Regions from separate parts of the Rhizobium sp. WSM409 genome, predicted to be linked through region 1. Evidence: predicted binding sites of a transcription regulator. Region 1 holds the regulator's gene; each other region holds the start of a gene.

Region 1 (4,277 bases):
CGCCCGAGGGAACGGCCGCGCGGCCCATGCTGCCATCTTCGAGATAGACATCGACTTCGACGGTGGGGTTGCCACGGCTATCGAGAATCTCGCGGGCGATGATATCGGTGATTGCAGTCATGGGTTCTTCCTGCTCGGTGGGTGATAAATGGTTCGAAACCTGTCTTAGTCGAAGGCGTGCAAATTACAATGCTGCAATAGCCTTCGGACCAGCGTTCGGATGTGGCCTATAGCACGATCATGTCAGACTGTTGAACGTCAAGCCTTGGCGACCGCATCGAAGGCGAGCAGCTTTTCGAGAAGCCGCGGCATGTCCTTGAGATAGACCATGTTCGGGCCGTCGGAAGGGGCATTGTCGGGGTCCTGATGGGTTTCGACGAAGACGCCGGCAATACCGGCAGCCACTGCTGCCCGCGCCAGGGTTTCTACGAATTCCCGCTGACCGCCGGAGGAATCGCCCTGCCCGCCCGGCTGCGCTACGGAATGGGTCGCATCGAAGACAACGGGCGCACCCATCGCCGCCATGATCGGCAGCGAGCGCATGTCGGAAACCAGCGTATTGTAACCAAAGGAGGCGCCGCGCTCGCAAAGCAGCACGTTCGGATTGCCGCTGGCGTTGAGCTTCTTCAGAACATTCTTCATATCCCAGGGAGCGAGGAACTGGCCCTTCTTGACATTGACGACGCGGCCGGTCTTGGCGGCGGCGATGAGAAGGTCGGTCTGGCGGCAGAGGAAGGCCGGGATCTGCAGGACGTCGACGACCTTTGCCACCTCCGCGCATTGCTCGGCGGTATGAACGTCGGTCAGGACGGGAAAGCCGAACTCCTTTTTGAGGTCGGCAAAGACCTCCATGCCTTTTTCAATCCCGATACCGCGTTCGGCCGACAGCGAGGTGCGGTTCGCCTTGTCGAAGGAGCTCTTGTAAACGAGGCCGATGCCGAGCTTGCCGCAAAGCTCCTTCAGCGTGCCGGCGACCATGAAGGCGTGGTCGCGGCTCTCCATCTGGCAGGGACCGGCAATCAGCGACAGGCGGCCGGTATTGGAAAAGCTGACCTGGCCTTGGCCTTCGCCGATCCTGACTTCGGAATTCGTATCAGTGCTCATCGTGTTTCCTCGAAGGCGAAGAGCGTGCCCTGCCCGGGCGCGGGCTTCACCAGAATGCGATTGTTCTTGCGCGCGTATGTCACCCCGTTAGCAGCCAAATGCGCTTCTGTCACGGCAAGATCGGCGACAGCGAAGAGGATTGCCCGGCCGCGCAGGCCACGATCTGCGGATGAGCCGACGATGTCGAAATAGGCCTCCAACCCTTCCGCCGTCATCAGGCTGATTTTGGCATTCGACGCCGGGATATTGACGCCGAAACCGGTTTTCTCGACTGCCGATTGCACCACGGCGAGGCTGACGAAGGCAGCGAAGGCGGCAGCATCAGGCGCGCAAAGCGCTATCTCGACTATGCCGGTGACGCCATTGGCATGCGTCTCCAGCACGGCGCGGTCGGCCGGCAGCGGATTGACGCGCTCGACGGTAAATAGCAGGAGATCAGGCGCGCGCAGATCGCCGGCAAAAGCCAGCTTGAAGCCGGCAATCGTCTCAGAACCGTCCGGCATCGTCATCGGCCGGGTGAACTGCAGCATCTCGCCGGCGCTCGATCCGTTACCGACGAAATTCTGATGATCGATGCCGGCATCCTTGCTGCCAAAAGCCAGCCCCGAAAGCCCCTCCGCGCCGCAGCGGAAGCGGAAAGCCTGATTGCGGGCGGTGAAGACATTGCCTTGGCGCGCCGACGCCTCGCTCTCCTCGACGCTCGCAATCCCGAGCGGCTCCAGATAGGTCTTGTCAGCAAAGAAGACGCAGGCATTCTCCGTTCCGAAGGGATGGCGCGCATCGGGGGCAACGGTGAAGCCGAGCTTGCCGAGCCTCTCGCGCGCCAGATCGATATTGACGACCGGCAGCACGACATGATCCAGCGGGTGCGGTTTGGCGGAGTGCTCGTTCATGATATCCCTCCCTGACACGGCAAGAGATGTGCGACAGCGCTTCCCTCAACGCAAGACTTCTGTGCCAATCCGGCGAATGAAAATAAAAATCTCAACGAGTTGGCGCCAAGTTTTACGGAAATTTAGCTACTTGCGGAACACATATGGAACATATAGTGTCTGTTCTGGATTTGTTTCAATCACGAGGTCACAACGTCGATGCTCACGCGCAAACAACAGGAGCTTCTCCTTTTCATTCATGAGCGCATGAAGGAATCCGGCGTTCCGCCATCTTTCGACGAAATGAAGGATGCTCTGGACCTCGCCTCGAAGTCCGGGATTCATCGCCTGATTACGGCGCTCGAGGAGAGAGGCTTCATTCGCCGCCTACCGAACCGCGCCCGTGCGCTCGAGGTCATCAAGCTTCCGGAGGCCTACAGCCCCAGCATCCAGCCGCGGCGCGGCTTTTCGCCGAGCGTCATCGAAGGCAGCCTGGGCAAACCTCAGCCGGTCGCCGCCCCTGCTCCCGCAAAACCCGTCGCCGACAACGGCAACTCGGTTTCCGTGCCGGTCATGGGCAGAATCGCCGCCGGTGTGCCGATCTCGGCGATCCAGAACAACACCCACGACATCGCCGTTCCGGCCGACATGCTCGGTTCCGGTGAACATTATGCCCTGGAGGTCAAGGGCGATTCGATGATCGACGCCGGCATCTTCGACGGCGACACCGTGATCATCCGCAATGGCAGCACCGCAAGTCCTGGCGACATTGTTGTTGCACTCGTCGATGACGAAGAAGCGACACTCAAGCGCTTCCGCCGCAAGGGCGCCTCGATCGCACTGGAAGCGGCCAACCCGGCTTACGAGACCCGGATTTTCGGACCAGACCGTGTTAAGGTGCAGGGCAAACTCGTCGGCCTCATTCGCCGCTATCACTGACATCGGTTAGGCCGGATTCGGTAAAGCTGTTGCTGCGCCAGTCAAAGGCGCGATGGCGCATCCATGGTCGCGACAATGCGTCAAATGCGGTTGCCACCTCCAGGCCGGCGTCCGCGAAGCGCAACTCGATGGATCCGGTCCTGCGCAGCGTCTCGCCGGTGAAGAGCGTCGCACCTGAGCGGCAGCTGTTGAAACGCAGGCGGACCGACGTCACGATGATATCGGCCGCGTCGCATGCCGGGCCGAGATAGGCGGCATTGTCGATGACAGCAACCACACGACCATTGCCAAGCCTTGATGCGCACCAGGCCCTCTTGACGCAGGAAAAGCGGTTTGCTTCACCGGCCGCTGCGGCCGCCCGCATCGCTGTCCTCGCTTCGTTCTGCTGATCGCGGGAAAGCTTGACGCGGCGGTCTTCTCCTACCTGCGGGATAGCAGGACCATCCAGCATCTTCGGCGGATCATGTCTCGGCAGGACCAGGGCTCTCTGCCACTGGTCGAAGATGAAATCCGGTGGTCTTTCACGGTTGGAAGCCATTGCTGCCGCTTCGACCACCGCGACGAGACTGCCATCCTCCGAAATCACCAGATCCGGCGGCCGGGGAACCGGTAGAAGCAACAGGATGAGCGTTGCGACCGCGATGATTGATGTGCCGATATGGCGCAGCCGGGTGCGGAGCAGCGTCAGCAGCAGAAAGCCTGCCACGGCGACCGCGAAATACCAGGCGGGCAAGCGGCCGACGTCGATATTGCCATCCCAGCCGGACACCGTCTTTGCGACCGCGATCACCAGATCGAGGCCGAATCCGACGACCTTCCAGGGCAAAACATCCAGACCGAAAGGCATGAGCAGCATCGCCAGCAAGCCGGCCGGCATGACGATGAAGGAGATGATCGGCATCGTCGCGAGGTTTGCCGGCAGGCCGTAGGCGGTCAGGCGATGAAAATGCTCGATCGAAAACAGCGCGGTGGAAAAACCGCCGATCAGCGAAGTCAGGAAGACGCCGCCGAAGAAACCGGCAACCGTAACGACGGGCCTGATGATAGGTAGCTTCAGAAAGGCGTTTTCGCGGACGCGCCGGTCCTTCCACAACTGATAACCCGAGACCAGCGCCAATGTCGCGGCAAAGGACATCTGGAAGCTCGGACCTAAGACCTCGGACGGTGAAATGAGGATGATGACGAGGGCGGAAAGCGCGACATTGCGCAGGCTGATCGACGGCCGGTCGAAGAAGACGGCAATCAACATGATGGCCATCATGATGAAAGCGCGCTCGGCAGAGACCGCAAAGCCCGAAATCAGGAAATAGGCAGTAACGGCGATGAGCGCGCCGGCGGCAGCGATCTTCTTCGTCGGGTAGG
Region 2 (4,277 bases), 1.7 Mb from region 1:
GGAACTTGTTGAGCAAACTCGGTGCTGGAAGTCCACTCATCGACCCTTCGGGCCACCGTCTCCCCGCTGGGGAGAAGGGGGAATCGAGACGTTGCCGCAAATCTCTTCTCCCCTCGAGAAGACGGTGCCGGCAGGCGTATGAGGGGGCTGCCGCCGTCTATCCTTCAAGATTTATATCCTGTCTGCGACTTCCTCGCTCAAGGGGATCGACGGTTGCGCTCCGGCCTTGAGGCAGGCGAGCGAACCGGCGACTGCCGCACGGCGCAACGCCGAGACAAAATCGAGGCCGTCGTCGAGGCTGGCGGCGAAATAGCCGCAGAAAGTGTCTCCCGCACCGACCGTATCGACAGGTTGGATTTTGAGACCCTGCGCCCTCGAAATCGACCCGTCGCGAATGGCGATGACACCGTCGGCGCCGAGCGTCACGATCAGCGTCTGCCCCGTCTCCGCATGCAGACGCACAAGGGCTGCCTCCCGCGCTTGGGCGTCCATGCCCTCTTGTCCGGCGAGCCGCTCGAACTCGGTCTCGTTGGCAATGACGATATCGGCGAGCCGGCCGAGACGCGGGGCATCGGGGATCAGCGGCGCAAGGTTGAGGATGCTGGTGACGCCCTTGGCGCGGGCGGCCGACAGCGCGCCTTCGACGGCAGCAGCCGGCACTTCGAGTTGCAGCATCAGGACATCGCCTTCGTCCATGCGGCCGATCGCGGTCTCGGCATCGGCAGGCGTGACCTGGCCATTGGCGCCGGGAACGACGGCGATCATGTTTTCTCCGTCGCCGCCGACGAGGATCAGCGCCGTGCCTGTTGGACCGTCGACATGTTTGATCAGAGAAAGGTCGGTGCCTGCATCATCGAGCAGGGCCAGCGCTTCCGCAGCAAAAGCATCCTTGCCGACGGCGCCGGCCATATGCACGTACCGGCCGGCGCGGCGCGCTGCCAGCGCCTGGTTGGCGCCCTTGCCGCCGGCGGCCGTGGCAAAGCCGTTGCCGGCCACCGTCTCGCCGGGCTTCGGCAGGCGCTCGGTCGTGGCGATGAGATCCATGTTGATGGACCCGAAAACTGTGATCATGAATGTGTCCCGTCTTCTGGAGCATGCTGACGACATCATGCTCCTACTGTTTCATGCGGGCGCGACACTGCCCGAAGCGGTCACTCCTCGTCAACCACCCGCAGCTTCAGAAGACCAGTGCGGCTCTCCACCGATTTGGCTGCGGCTTCGCTGTCGCGGGCAGGCTTGGCATCGCCGCCGGCCTCGAATTCCAGCGCTTCGATCCTGGCGCCGCGCCTGGTGAGCTTGTCGGCTGATGTGACCACCATGTCGATATCCTTCTGCGCCATGGCGAAATGGCCCTGCAGCTTGCGCACCCGCTCGTCGAGGCGGCTGAGATCGTCCATCAGGATCGCCACTTCGCCCTGGATCAGATGCGCCTGCGCCCGCATGCGCTGATCCTTGAGCACGGCCTGGATGACCTGGATCGACAGCATCAGCAGCGACGGTGAGACGATGACGATGCGCGCACGGTGCGCCTTCTGCACCACCGGCTCGAAGTGCTCATGGATCTCGGCGAAGATCGATTCGGACGGCACGAAGAGAAAGGCCGTATCCTGGGTTTCCCCCTGGATCAGATATTTCTCGGAAATATCCCTTATATGGACCTCCATGTCGCGGCGGAATTGCTGGCCGGCGATCTTGCCGGCCTCGGGGCTGCCGGCGTCTCGGATAGCGTTCCAGGCTTCGAGCGGAAATTTTGCGTCGATCACCAGCGGCGGCGCGCCGTTCGGCATGCGGATCGTGCAGTCCGGCCGCGAACCGTTGGACAGCGTCTGCTGGAAGGCGTAGGCGCCCATCGGCAGACCGTCGGCGACGATCGTTTCCATTCTCGACTGGCCGAAGGCGCCGCGCGTCTGCTTGTTGGACAGAATGGCCTGCAGCCCGACGACATCCTTGGCGAGCGTCTGGATATTGTTCTGCGCGGCATCGATGACCGCCAGCCGCTCCTGCAGCCGCTGCAGGTTCTCATGCGTCGATTTGGTCTGCTCGGTGATCGTCGAGCTGACTCGCTGCGACATGCCGTCGAGGCGTTGGCTGATCGTCTGGTTGAGTTCGCTCTGCCGCGCGCCGAAGACCTCGGTCATCGCCGCGATGCGGCCCTGCATCTCTGCCTGAATCTTCAAAAGCTCGCCCATGCGCGCTTCGTTTTCCTCAGCGCGAAAGTTCGCTTCCTCCGCCTGCTCGCGGCGAAGGCCGGAGCCGCGCAGCAGAAGCACGATCACCAGCAGGACGAGGACGGCGAGACCCCCGCCGACAAGCGCCAGCATGGCCGGGCTGATCGAGGCAAGGGAAAGGGCGAGCGATTCGGAATGGACGGTCATGCCGCAAGCATAACAGAAGAAGCGCCGATTTATAGATCAAAACGTGAACAGAGTGGACGATCCTCAATATCTTCGCAAGCCGTTGCTCTTCCGCGTCCACCGAAAAGAAATGTCGCCGCGGCTTAACGATTGCTCAACCATATTGGCCAAAACCTGCGGCGCTGAAATCCCCTCCCGCGCGCGTCGCGCCAAGTACAGAGATCCCCATGACCGCCCAGCAGACCGACAATGCCCTCAGGCAGCGCCTCGATTTCATCGAGCTGGATGAAACGGCGCGCAAGTCGATGCGGGATCTGCGCCCTGTCATCTCAGAGCTGATCGGCGGCGCCCTCGATAAATTCTACGCCAAGATGGCCAAGACCCCCGCTGTCGCCGACAAGTCCCAACTGGGCCATGCCAAAAAGCGTCAGCAGGATCATTGGGTCAATCTTACTGGCGGCACGTTCGACGAGAGCTATGTCGACGGCGTGACCACCGTCGGCCGCATGCATGAGCGCATGGGGCTGGAACCGCGCTGGTCTATCGGCGGTTACGCCATCGTCATGTCCGAACTCGTCAAGGGCATCGTGGAAAAGCAGTGGCCTTCGTTCTTCGCGCGCCAGCAAGGCAAGCTGCTGGCCGAGAAGCTGTCGGCGGTCGTCAAATCAGGCATGCTCGACATGGATTATTCCATCTCGGTCTATCTCGAGGTGCTTGAAGCAAAGCACCGCGCCTTGGAAGAGCAGCGCGCTGAGGCCCAATCCGACCAGGCGATCGCGCTGGAGCAGCTGCGCCGCGGTCTGGAAGCGTTGTCGAACGGCGATCTCGAAGCTACTTTGCCGTCCGACCTGCCGGGCAATTTCTGGCAGATGGCCGAGGACTACAATCGCGCCGTCAGCGCCCTTCGCCAATCCTTCGCCTCCGTGCGCGAGACCTCCGGCCATATCAAGACCGGCGCCGACGTCATTTCCAACGCGACCAACGATCTGGCACTGCGCACCGCCCAGCAGCCGGCAGGCGTCGAGGAGAGCTCGGCCGCGCTGCAGCAGCTGTCCGTCAGCGTCGGCCAGACGGCCGCCAATGCCGAGAAGGCGTCGGAGGCCGTGCGCGAGACACAGCAGAAGGCGAAGAACTCCGGCGAGCTCGTCACCAGCGCCGTCTCGGCGATGGCCGGCATCGAGAAATCCTCGACCGGGATCTCCAAGATCATCGGCGTCATCGATGAGATCGCCTTCCAGACCAATCTGCTGGCGCTAAACGCCGGTGTCGAGGCGGCCCGTGCCGGCGATGCCGGCAAGGGTTTTGCCGTCGTCGCCCAGGAAGTCCGCCAGCTCGCCCAGCGTACCGTGGAAGCAGCCAAGGAGATCAAGAACCTGATCTCGCAGAGCTCGACCCAGGTCAATCAGGGTGTCGGCATCGTTTCCAGCACCGGCGAGGCGCTGAACGACATGATCAGCCGCATCGACATCATCAACCGTTTCGTCGCCGATATCGCCGCCGCCGCCCGTGATCAGGCGACCGGCGTCAACGAGGTCAGCCTCGCCGTCCGCAACATGGGTGCGATCACCCAGCAGAATTCGGACATGGTCGAGCACTCTTCGGCGGAAACCCGCCGCCTGAAGGACGAGGTGGAGACCCTGATCGAGCTGCTGCGGCGCTTCCGCGCCCGGCCGGAGGGCCGTTCCGCGGGTGCTGCCCGCCGGGCGGCCTGAGGCGAATATGGCGAAATTCCAGGCGGGGATGCAAAAAAGCGTATTCCCCGGCTGCCGGATAATTCCATAGTCGGAAAAGATGGGTTATGGGAACGCCATGACCATCAAGCCACTCATCATTCTTCCCGATCCCGTTCTCCGCCAGCTGTCGAAGCCGATCGAGCGGGTGGATTCCGACCTGCAGCGTCTTGCCGACGATATGCTGGAAACC
Region 3 (4,277 bases), 1.5 Mb from region 1:
TATCGCCGTGCCTTCATCCTGGGGCGTGAGGGTCGCCCGCAAATATTCCCGCTGGAGTCGTGGCACGGTTTCGATGGAGAGACGCGTCAGCAGAGCGTCTTCAGCAGACACCTCTGCCCCGCGGGCGAGGACCGGCATTGCCAAGGCCCCACAGAGAAAAGCAGCCTGGATCAGATTTCGACCTAAACCCATGTGGAGCCATCAGCTTCGAGAGCATGGTAGCGATGATGCCGCGCCCACGCCATCGGATTTGGTTGCACCCTCCAAAAATTCCCCTCGCATTGGGGCGTCATGATTACAAATTCCAACGAAATTCCTGGCCCGCGAAAGCCGGTCGCTTGGTGAATCTCATCAAGAGGACATTTCGCCTCATCAGCCGCAATGCATTCCACCATTGCTGACGGCAAAAATCACGCTAGAGTATTAACTATCGCAAAGTCTCCCCGGAGGAACTGGGAGATGCTGCGCTTCGTTTCTGTCGAAAATCGTGGAGGAGCGTCGATGGCAACTGAAAGATGGAACAGCCCGGTCAAGGTCGGTTTCGAAGGTGCCGATGCGCGAACGGTCAATGGGCCGTTCGATGCGCTGAAGTGCCTGGCGGATCTGTGGCCGAGTATGCGCGGGCTTCGTTATATCAAGGCCCGCAGCGCCTGCCGGGCGGCGCTCGACGGACGCAAGAGCGTGGAAGAAGCAAGAGCCGAGTTCCTGGCGGCCGCCGAAGAGGCGAAGCTGAAGCTGCATTAGCACTTCAGCAAGGAATTTCGGGCGATTTTCGCCTTCTGGGCGCGCAAGCGTGCCGGAACGGGACAATGCTTTAATTTTGGGCTTTAATTTTGGTTTAACCCTGCAACAAGTGCGTGCCGGGTTTTGGTGCAAAGGGCGTTGCGCCCGATACAGGTGCATCAATAGAAGATGACCAGCCATCATGATGATGGTTAGAGGCTCGTACCCTCTGCGGAAACGCAGGCGAGCCTCGTCCGAGCAGGACCGCCTTTTTTCAGCAATCCGCGCCGCTCTCATTCTCGATCTCGACATAACCGACACCGATGATGGTGCCATCTGCCGCGCGGATGAAGGAGGGGAGATAGTGAGGCTCTACCGGCTGGCAGGCGACGGTCCCGGTATATTCGTTGAGGGCGATCTGGTCCTTCGGCAAAGCGGAATAATTCGTGCCGGTTTCCAGCGAGGCATGGGCGGAGCCGGCAAAGACACCGCAACCCACGATCAAGGTGGTTGCCCAGAGGCGAGGAAGCAACTGCATGAGAGTCTCCAGCGTTTAGGTCCGGCCTTTCAACACGCGAGAGAGCATTTTGGTTCCCTTCATGCATCGCAAAGAGATGAGCGCGAGCCGGCTAGCGTCGCAGCAAGCGAGCACGCACATAGCCCCGGCCGACGACGCCCTCGGCGATCTCGATCGCCCGCTCGACATCGCCCCGCCGGCGCACGAAACCTTCCAGGATGACATAGGAGCCCGATATGCTGACGGTGATTTCGCCGGCTTCGAAATCGGCGGCCGCATGAAGGGCGCTTTCCACCGAGGCGCGCGTCGCGGCATCGCTGTGGCCCTGGCGGCCGGGCTCGCCATGCCCCGTGAATGCTGGAAAGCCGAGCACCGTGAACGTTTCCTAATGTTGGTTGATGTCTGTTAACGCCGCAGGGACGCATTTCGTTGCGTCCCCCGGAAAAGAAGAGCCTGTTCGACAGTGATACCTGTGCGGTGGCATGGACGACCCTTGGCGAAAGGCGCTGCGGCTTCCATATCTGGCGGCAGTCGAAAGAGGGATGATGACGATGAAAGCGCTTCTGCCCGCCTTGTTTGCCGGGGCAATGCTTGCCGGCTGCTCCTCGGCCGATACGCGGGCGCTGGAACCCATTCCCGGCAGCATTACCTATGGCGGCCAGCCGCGAACGAAGCTTGCCAAGTCGCCGGTCGGCAGCGCCGTCTACAACCAGTTCTACAACGGGACGGGCCAGCGCGTGGAGGAAACCTATATTCTTCAGCCGGACCGTAGCCTGAAGCTGGTGCGGCGCGAGATCGGTCCGGATTTCCCCGACTGAGATGTTGCTCGCGCGCCGCAGCGCTTGACAGAGGCCGCAATCGCGAACATTCAAGGAACATCTAATCTTTCCGCAGTGATTCTGCGGGAGCCCGACCGGACGGCTGGATGTATCTCGAAAAGCTCAATCCGCAGCAGCGCATGGCCGTCGAGCACGGCACGCTCATCGACGGCAGCCATATTGCCGGGCCGCTGCTGGTCATTGCCGGCGCCGGCTCCGGCAAGACGAATACCTTGGCGCATCGGGTCGCCCATCTGATCGTCAAGGGCGCCGATCCCCGCCGCATCCTGCTGATGACCTTCTCGCGCCGGGCAGCCGCCGAGATGGCGCGGCGTGTCGAGCGCATCTGCCGCGATGTGCTTGGTGCGAATGCTGGCGTGATGGCGGATGCGCTTTCCTGGTCCGGCACCTTCCACGGCATCGGCGCGCGGCTGTTGCGCGATTATGCGGAGCAGATCGGTCTCGATCCTGGGTTTACCATCCACGACCGCGAAGACAGTGCCGATCTGATGAACCTGATCCGGCACGACCTCGGCTTCTCGAAGACGGAAAGCCGCTTTCCCACAAAGGGCACCTGCCTTGCCATCTATTCCAGGGCGGTGAATTCGGAAACCGCGCTCGACCTCGTGCTGCGCGACGTCTTTCCCTGGTGCGCGACGTGGGAGAAACAGCTGCGCGAACTTTTCGCCAGTTATGTCGAGGCCAAGCAGAGCCAGAACGTGCTCGATTACGACGATCTGCTGCTCTACTGGGCGCAGATGGTCGGCGAAGCGATGATTGCCGAGGATATCGGCAGCCGCTTCGACCATGTGCTGGTCGACGAATATCAGGATACCAACCGGTTGCAGGCCTCGATCCTGCTCGCATTGAAACCCCAAGGCCAAGGGCTGACCGTCGTCGGCGACGATGCGCAGTCGATCTATTCCTTCCGTGCCGCGACGGTGCGCAACATCCTCGATTTTCCCGCCGCCTTCAGCCCGGCGGCCAATATCGTCACGCTCGACCGCAACTACCGCTCGACGCAGCCGATCCTCGCCGCCGCCAACGCCGTCATCGATCTCGCCTCGGAGCGCTTCACCAAGAACCTCTGGACCGAGCGGCAATCGTCCGAGCGGCCGCGCCTGGTCACTGTGCGCGACGAGGCCGAGCAGGCGCGGTATATCACCGACATGGTGCTCGATAACCGCGAGGAAGGCCTCACGCTCAAGCAGCAGGCCGTGCTCTTTCGCGCCTCGCATCACAGCGGGCCGCTGGAGGTCGAGCTGACCCGGCGCAACATTCCTTTCGTCAAGTTCGGCGGGCTGAAGTTTCTCGACAGCGCGCATGTGAAGGACATGCTGGCCGCCCTTCGCTTCGCGCAGAACCCGCGCGACCGGGTGGCGGGCTTCCGGCTGATGCAGATCCTGCCGGGCGTCGGCCCGTCGACGGCACAGAAGACGCTCGACCTGATGGCCGAGGATGCCAGCCCGATTACTGCTCTTGGCGCCATGCCGGCACCGCCGCGCTCCGGCGAGGACTGGACAATGTTCGTTGCGATGCTGCAGGAGCTGAAGACCGGCAAGGCCGGCTGGCCGGCAGAGATCGGCCTGGCACGGCAATGGTACGCGCCGCATCTGGAACGGCTGCACGAGGACGCAGCAACGCGGCAGGCCGACCTGCTGCAGCTCGAGCAGATCGCTAGCGGTTATGCCTCGCGCGAGCGCTTTCTCACCGAGCTCACCCTCGATCCGCCGGATGCGACCAGCGACCAGGCGGGTGTGCCGCTTCTCGACGAAGACTATCTCATCCTGTCGACCATCCATTCCGCCAAGGGCCAGGAATGGACGAAGGTCTTCATGCTGAACGTCGTCGACGGATGCATACCGAGCGATCTCGCCGTCGGCACAACCGCCGAAATCGAAGAGGAACGCCGGCTGCTCTATGTCGCGATGACGCGCGCCCGGGATGGTCTCGACCTCGTCGTTCCGCAACGCTTCTTCACCTATGGGCAGAACTCGCAGGGCGACCGGCATGTCTATGCCTCACGCAGCCGCTTCATTCCGGCAACGCTGCTGCAGTTCTTCGAGGCCTGCAGCTGGCCGCAGGTGAAATCGGAGGCCGCGCAAGCCCACGCGCGGCAAGTGCGCATCGATGTCGGCGCCCGCATGCGCGGCATGTGGCGATAGCCGGATAGCGTTCAGAGCGAAAGCGGCGGTTCGGCCGGTTTCAGGAAATGCTCG
Region 4 (4,277 bases), 1.8 Mb from region 1:
GCGCTACACCGTCTTCGGGCGCTTCGTCTTCGCGATCGGCACCAATGAAGAGGCTGTCCGGCTGTCGGGGCATGAGCCGAAACGGTACAAGATTGCGGTCTTCACGATCTCAGGGCTGACGGCCGGCATTGCCGCCATGGTCTATCTGCTCCGTCTCAATGTCGGCAGCCCGGTTGCGGGTATCGGCTATGAGTTGAATGCGATCGCCGCCGTCATTATCGGTGGAACCAGCCTTTCGGGCGGCAAGGGCTCGATTGTCGGCACGCTGGTCGGCGCCTGCATTCTGCAGGTGCTGTCGACGGGATTGCAGCTCTTGGGCGCCGACGATAATATCAAGCCGATCGTCATCGGTGCCGTCATCGTGCTCGCCGTCATTCTCGACAGCTATCGCGGCCGGTTGATGCGGAAACTCGAAACGCGGTGAAATGCAATTCCAGCAAATGTGTGCAGCGGTTTTGCGTCCGGAATTGCGCAAAAGCAAAAATGCTCCAGTGCCGGAAGCCCTTGATTGACCGTTGCGTTTGACATCTGGCCGACCTACATCTGTCCGGCATTCAGCGAGGGATGGAAATGGCCAAGATCACCAATGTAGCGGTCCAGATGGACCATGTCGCAGGCATTAATATCGCAGGTGATTCCACCTTCGCCATGAGCCTGGAAGCCCAGGCGCGCGGCTACAAGCTCTTCCATTATACCCCCGACCGCCTGAGCTTCCGTGACGGCAAGCTCTATGCCAGCGTCGAGCCGATGGTGCTGCGCGACGTCAAGGGCGATCACTACGAGCTTGGCGTGCCGGAGCGCGTCGATCTCGCGACCATGGATGTCGTGCTGCTGCGCCAGGACCCGCCCTTCGACATGGCCTACATCACCTCGACGCATCTGCTCGAGCGCATCCATCCGAAGACGCTCGTCGTCAACGATCCCGCCTGGGTGCGCAATTCGCCGGAGAAGATCTTCGTCACCGAATTCTCCGACCTGATGCCGAAGACGCTGATCACCAAGGATGCCGCCGAGATCCGCCGTTTCCGCGACGAGATGGGCGATATCATCCTGAAGCCGCTTTACGGCAATGGCGGCGCCGGCGTCTTCCATTCGACCCGCGACGACCGCAATCTCTCTTCGCTGCTGGAAATGTTCGGCCAGCTTTTCCGCGAGCCCTTCATCGCCCAGCAATATCTGCCCGACGTGCGCAAGGGTGACAAACGCATCATCCTGGTCGACGGTGAATTCGCCGGCGCCATCAACCGCGTGCCGGCCGAACACGACAGCCGCTCCAACATGCATGTCGGCGGCCGCGCCGAGGCGACCGAGCTGACGGCGCGTGAACAGGAAATCTGCGCCCGCATCGGCCCGGCGCTGCGGGAGCGCGGCTTCCTGCTCGTCGGCATCGACGTGATCGGCGATTACATGACCGAGATCAACGTCACCTCTCCCACCGGCATCCGCGAGGTGAAGAAGTTCGGCGGCGCCGATATAGCAAGCCTGCTTTGGGATGCGATCGAGCGCAAGCGCGGCTGAGCCAGCCGCCCATGACCGTTCTGGTCCCGCGACCGAGCACAACCAAGGTCACAGCGGATGCCTGACTACGTTCTTTGATTGTTCTTGTTTTATTCCTTCGTCCATGCCAAATTGCAACCGCTGGCCTTCAAAGGCAGCAGGGCGGTATGGTAGAGTTTGCGGGACAAGGGATGGGCTTATGGTCGCGCGTGTCAGTACGGTTGCATTTCAGGGTATCGAAGGTGTGCCGGTCGAGGTCCAGGTCATGGTCGCTCCCGGTAAGGTCGGCATGCAGATCGTCGGCCTGCCTGACAAGGCGGTTGCCGAAAGCCGCGAGCGCGTACAGGCCGCCCTCCACGCCTCCGGCCTGGCGCTGCCGGCCAAGCGCGTGACGGTCAATCTGGCGCCTGCTGACCTGCCGAAAGAGGGCTCGCATTTCGATCTGCCGATCGCGCTCGCCCTGATGGCCGCCCTCGGCGCCATTCCCGCCGATGCGCTGTCGGATTTTGTCGTCGTCGGCGAGCTCAACCTCGATGGAACGATCGCCGCCATATCCGGCGCGTTGCCGGCTGCGATCGGCGCCAATGCGCTCGGCAAGGGGCTAATCTGCCCGGCCGAAAGCGGCGCCGAAGCCGCCTGGGCAGGTTCGGACGTCGATATCCTCGCACCCCGCAGCCTGATCGCCCTTGCCAATCATTTCCGCGGCACGCAGGTCCTGTCCCGGCCGGAAGCGTCGATCCGCGCCAATGCCGCAAACCTGCCGGACCTTGCCGAGATCAAGGGCCAGGAAAGCGCCAAGCGGGCGCTCGAGGTCGCAGCCGCCGGCGGTCATAACCTTCTGATGGTCGGTCCTCCGGGCTCCGGCAAGTCGATGCTGGCGGCCAGGCTGCCGTCGATCCTGCCGCCGCTTTCGGCCGCCGAGCTGCTGGAAGTGTCGATGGTCCATTCGATCGCCGGCCAACTCTCCGGCGGCAAGCTTTCCGATCGCCGGCCCTTCCGCACCCCGCATCATTCCGCCACCATGGCCGCCCTCGTCGGCGGCGGGATACGCGCTCGTCCGGGCGAAGCCTCGCTTGCCCATCACGGCGTGCTCTTTCTCGACGAGTTCCCCGAATTTACGCCGCAGGCGCTCGATGCGCTGCGCCAGCCGCTCGAAGGCGGCGAATGCGTCATTGCGCGTGCCAATCACCGTGTTTCCTACCCGGCGAAATTCCAGCTGATCGCGGCGATGAACCCCTGCCGCTGCGGCATGGCGGGTGAGCCCGGCCATACCTGCGCCCGCGGCCCGCGCTGCATGAGCGATTACCAGGCCCGCATCTCCGGCCCGCTGATGGACCGTATCGATATCCGCATCGACGTACCGGCCGTCTCCGCCGCCGATCTGATCCGGCCGATGGCCGCCGAAACCAGCGCCGACGTCGCCCGCCGTGTCGCCCGCGCCCGCAAGATCCAGCAGGAGCGCTTCGAAAGCACCGGCGCAAAAGGCATCGGCACCAATGCCCGCTGCTCCACCGCGATGATCGAGAAACTGGCCGAGCCCGACGCCAGCGGCCTGCAGCTGCTGCGCGACGCCGCCGAAAAAATGAAATTCTCCGCCCGCGGTTACCACCGCGTGCTGAAGGTCGCCCGCACGCTGGCCGATCTCGACGGCAAGCCCACGGTCGGCCGCATCCATCTCGCTGAGGCGATCTCCTACAGGATCGCGGGTGAGAGGTTGACGGCGGCGGCGTAGGGCCGAAGCACCCGACAATTTGTTGTAAAACCTCGTCCCTTGCTCGTCGTCATCCTCGGCCTCGTGCCGAGGATCTGCTGCATATCAACCGGCTACAGATGCTCGGGACAAGCCCGAGCATGACGGAAGAGACGTTGGCCGGCTTTGTCAGCAGTCTGACGGGGCGCCGAAGCGCCCCGATACTCTGTGAAGATGATAGCCGGGAAAGTCCTGGCCCAAAGCCAGTCTCAGCTCCCCAGCCCCTCAAACAGCGCCGTCGACAGATAACGCTCGGCAAAGGAGGGGATGATGATGACGATGTTCTTGCCGGCGTTCTCGGGACGGACGCCGACCTTGATTGCGGCCATCAGCGCCGCACCCGAGGAGATGCCGACCGGCACGCCTTCGAGCCTGGCGACGAGGCGCGCCTGTTCGAAGGCCTCGTCATTGGTCACGGTGACGACCTCGTCATAGATGCCGGTATCGAGGATCTTCGGCGCGAAGCCGGCGCCGATGCCCTGGATCTTGTGCGGGCCGGGATTGCCGCCGGAGAGGATCGGCGAATCGGCCGGTTCGACGGCGATGATCTTGATCTCGGGCTTACGGCTCTTCAGCACCTGTCCGACGCCGGTGATCGTGCCACCGGTGCCGATGCCGGAGACGACGATGTCGACCGTGCCGTCGGTATCGTTCCAGATTTCCTCGGCCGTCGTCTTGCGGTGGATTTCGGGATTATCAGGGTTTTCGAACTGCTGCGGAATGACGGCATCGGGAAGCGAGGACGCCAGTTCCTCGGCCTTGGCGATGGCGCCCTTCATGCCCTTTGGTCCCTCGGTCAGCACCAGCTCGGCGCCGAGCAGCGCCAGCATCTTGCGGCGCTCGACCGACATCGTTTCCGGCATGGTGAGGATCAGCCGATAACCCTTGGCGGCGGCGGCAAAGGCGAGCGCGATGCCGGTATTGCCGGAGGTCGGCTCGATCAGCACCGTCTTGCCGGGGGTGATCTTGCCCTGGGCTTCGAGGCCTTCGATCATCGCGACACCGATGCGATCCTTGACGGAGGCGATCG

Evidence for each region. Region 1 encodes LexA, which represses DNA repair genes until DNA is damaged. Its sites were predicted from a motif close to TGTTCNNNNTGTGTTCNG; they were not measured.
Region 2: the regulator LexA is predicted to act here: its motif matches at 2,408-2,425, upstream of AC25BC_RS00350 (DNA recombination protein RmuC).
Region 3: the regulator LexA is predicted to act here: its motif matches at 2,101-2,118, upstream of AC25BC_RS01245 (ATP-dependent helicase).
Region 4: the regulator LexA is predicted to act here: its motif matches at 1,598-1,615, upstream of AC25BC_RS23325 (YifB family Mg chelatase-like AAA ATPase).

The regions. Positions count from the first base shown of each region.
Region 1 covers NZ_CM172794.1:1,763,109-1,767,385, reverse strand. The annotation lists gene eno (phosphopyruvate hydratase) at 1-121, opposite strand, end outside; gene kdsA (3-deoxy-8-phosphooctulonate synthase) at 259-1,104, opposite strand; gene AC25BC_RS08945 (VOC family protein) at 1,101-1,997, opposite strand; gene lexA (transcriptional repressor LexA) at 2,196-2,915, shown strand; gene AC25BC_RS08935 (ComEC/Rec2 family competence protein) at 2,896-4,277, opposite strand, start outside.
Region 2 covers NZ_CM172794.1:66,518-70,794, forward strand. The annotation lists gene AC25BC_RS00345 (ribokinase) at 172-1,071, opposite strand; gene AC25BC_RS00350 (DNA recombination protein RmuC) at 1,152-2,375, opposite strand; gene AC25BC_RS00355 (globin-coupled sensor protein) at 2,582-4,066, shown strand; gene def (peptide deformylase) at 4,164-4,277, shown strand, end outside.
Region 3 covers NZ_CM172794.1:252,784-257,060, reverse strand. The annotation lists gene AC25BC_RS01270 (hypothetical protein) at 1-192, opposite strand, end outside; gene AC25BC_RS01265 (DUF982 domain-containing protein) at 502-744, shown strand; gene AC25BC_RS01260 (hypothetical protein) at 998-1,261, opposite strand; gene AC25BC_RS01255 (BON domain-containing protein) at 1,353-1,613, opposite strand; gene AC25BC_RS01250 (hypothetical protein) at 1,792-2,058, shown strand; gene AC25BC_RS01245 (ATP-dependent helicase) at 2,166-4,223, shown strand; gene AC25BC_RS01240 (enoyl-CoA hydratase/isomerase family protein) at 4,235-4,277, opposite strand, start outside.
Region 4 covers NZ_CM172794.1:4,762,459-4,766,735, forward strand. The annotation lists gene AC25BC_RS23315 (ABC transporter permease) at 1-424, shown strand, start outside; gene gshB (glutathione synthase) at 571-1,518, shown strand; gene AC25BC_RS23325 (YifB family Mg chelatase-like AAA ATPase) at 1,697-3,229, shown strand; gene cysK (cysteine synthase A) at 3,457-4,277, opposite strand, start outside.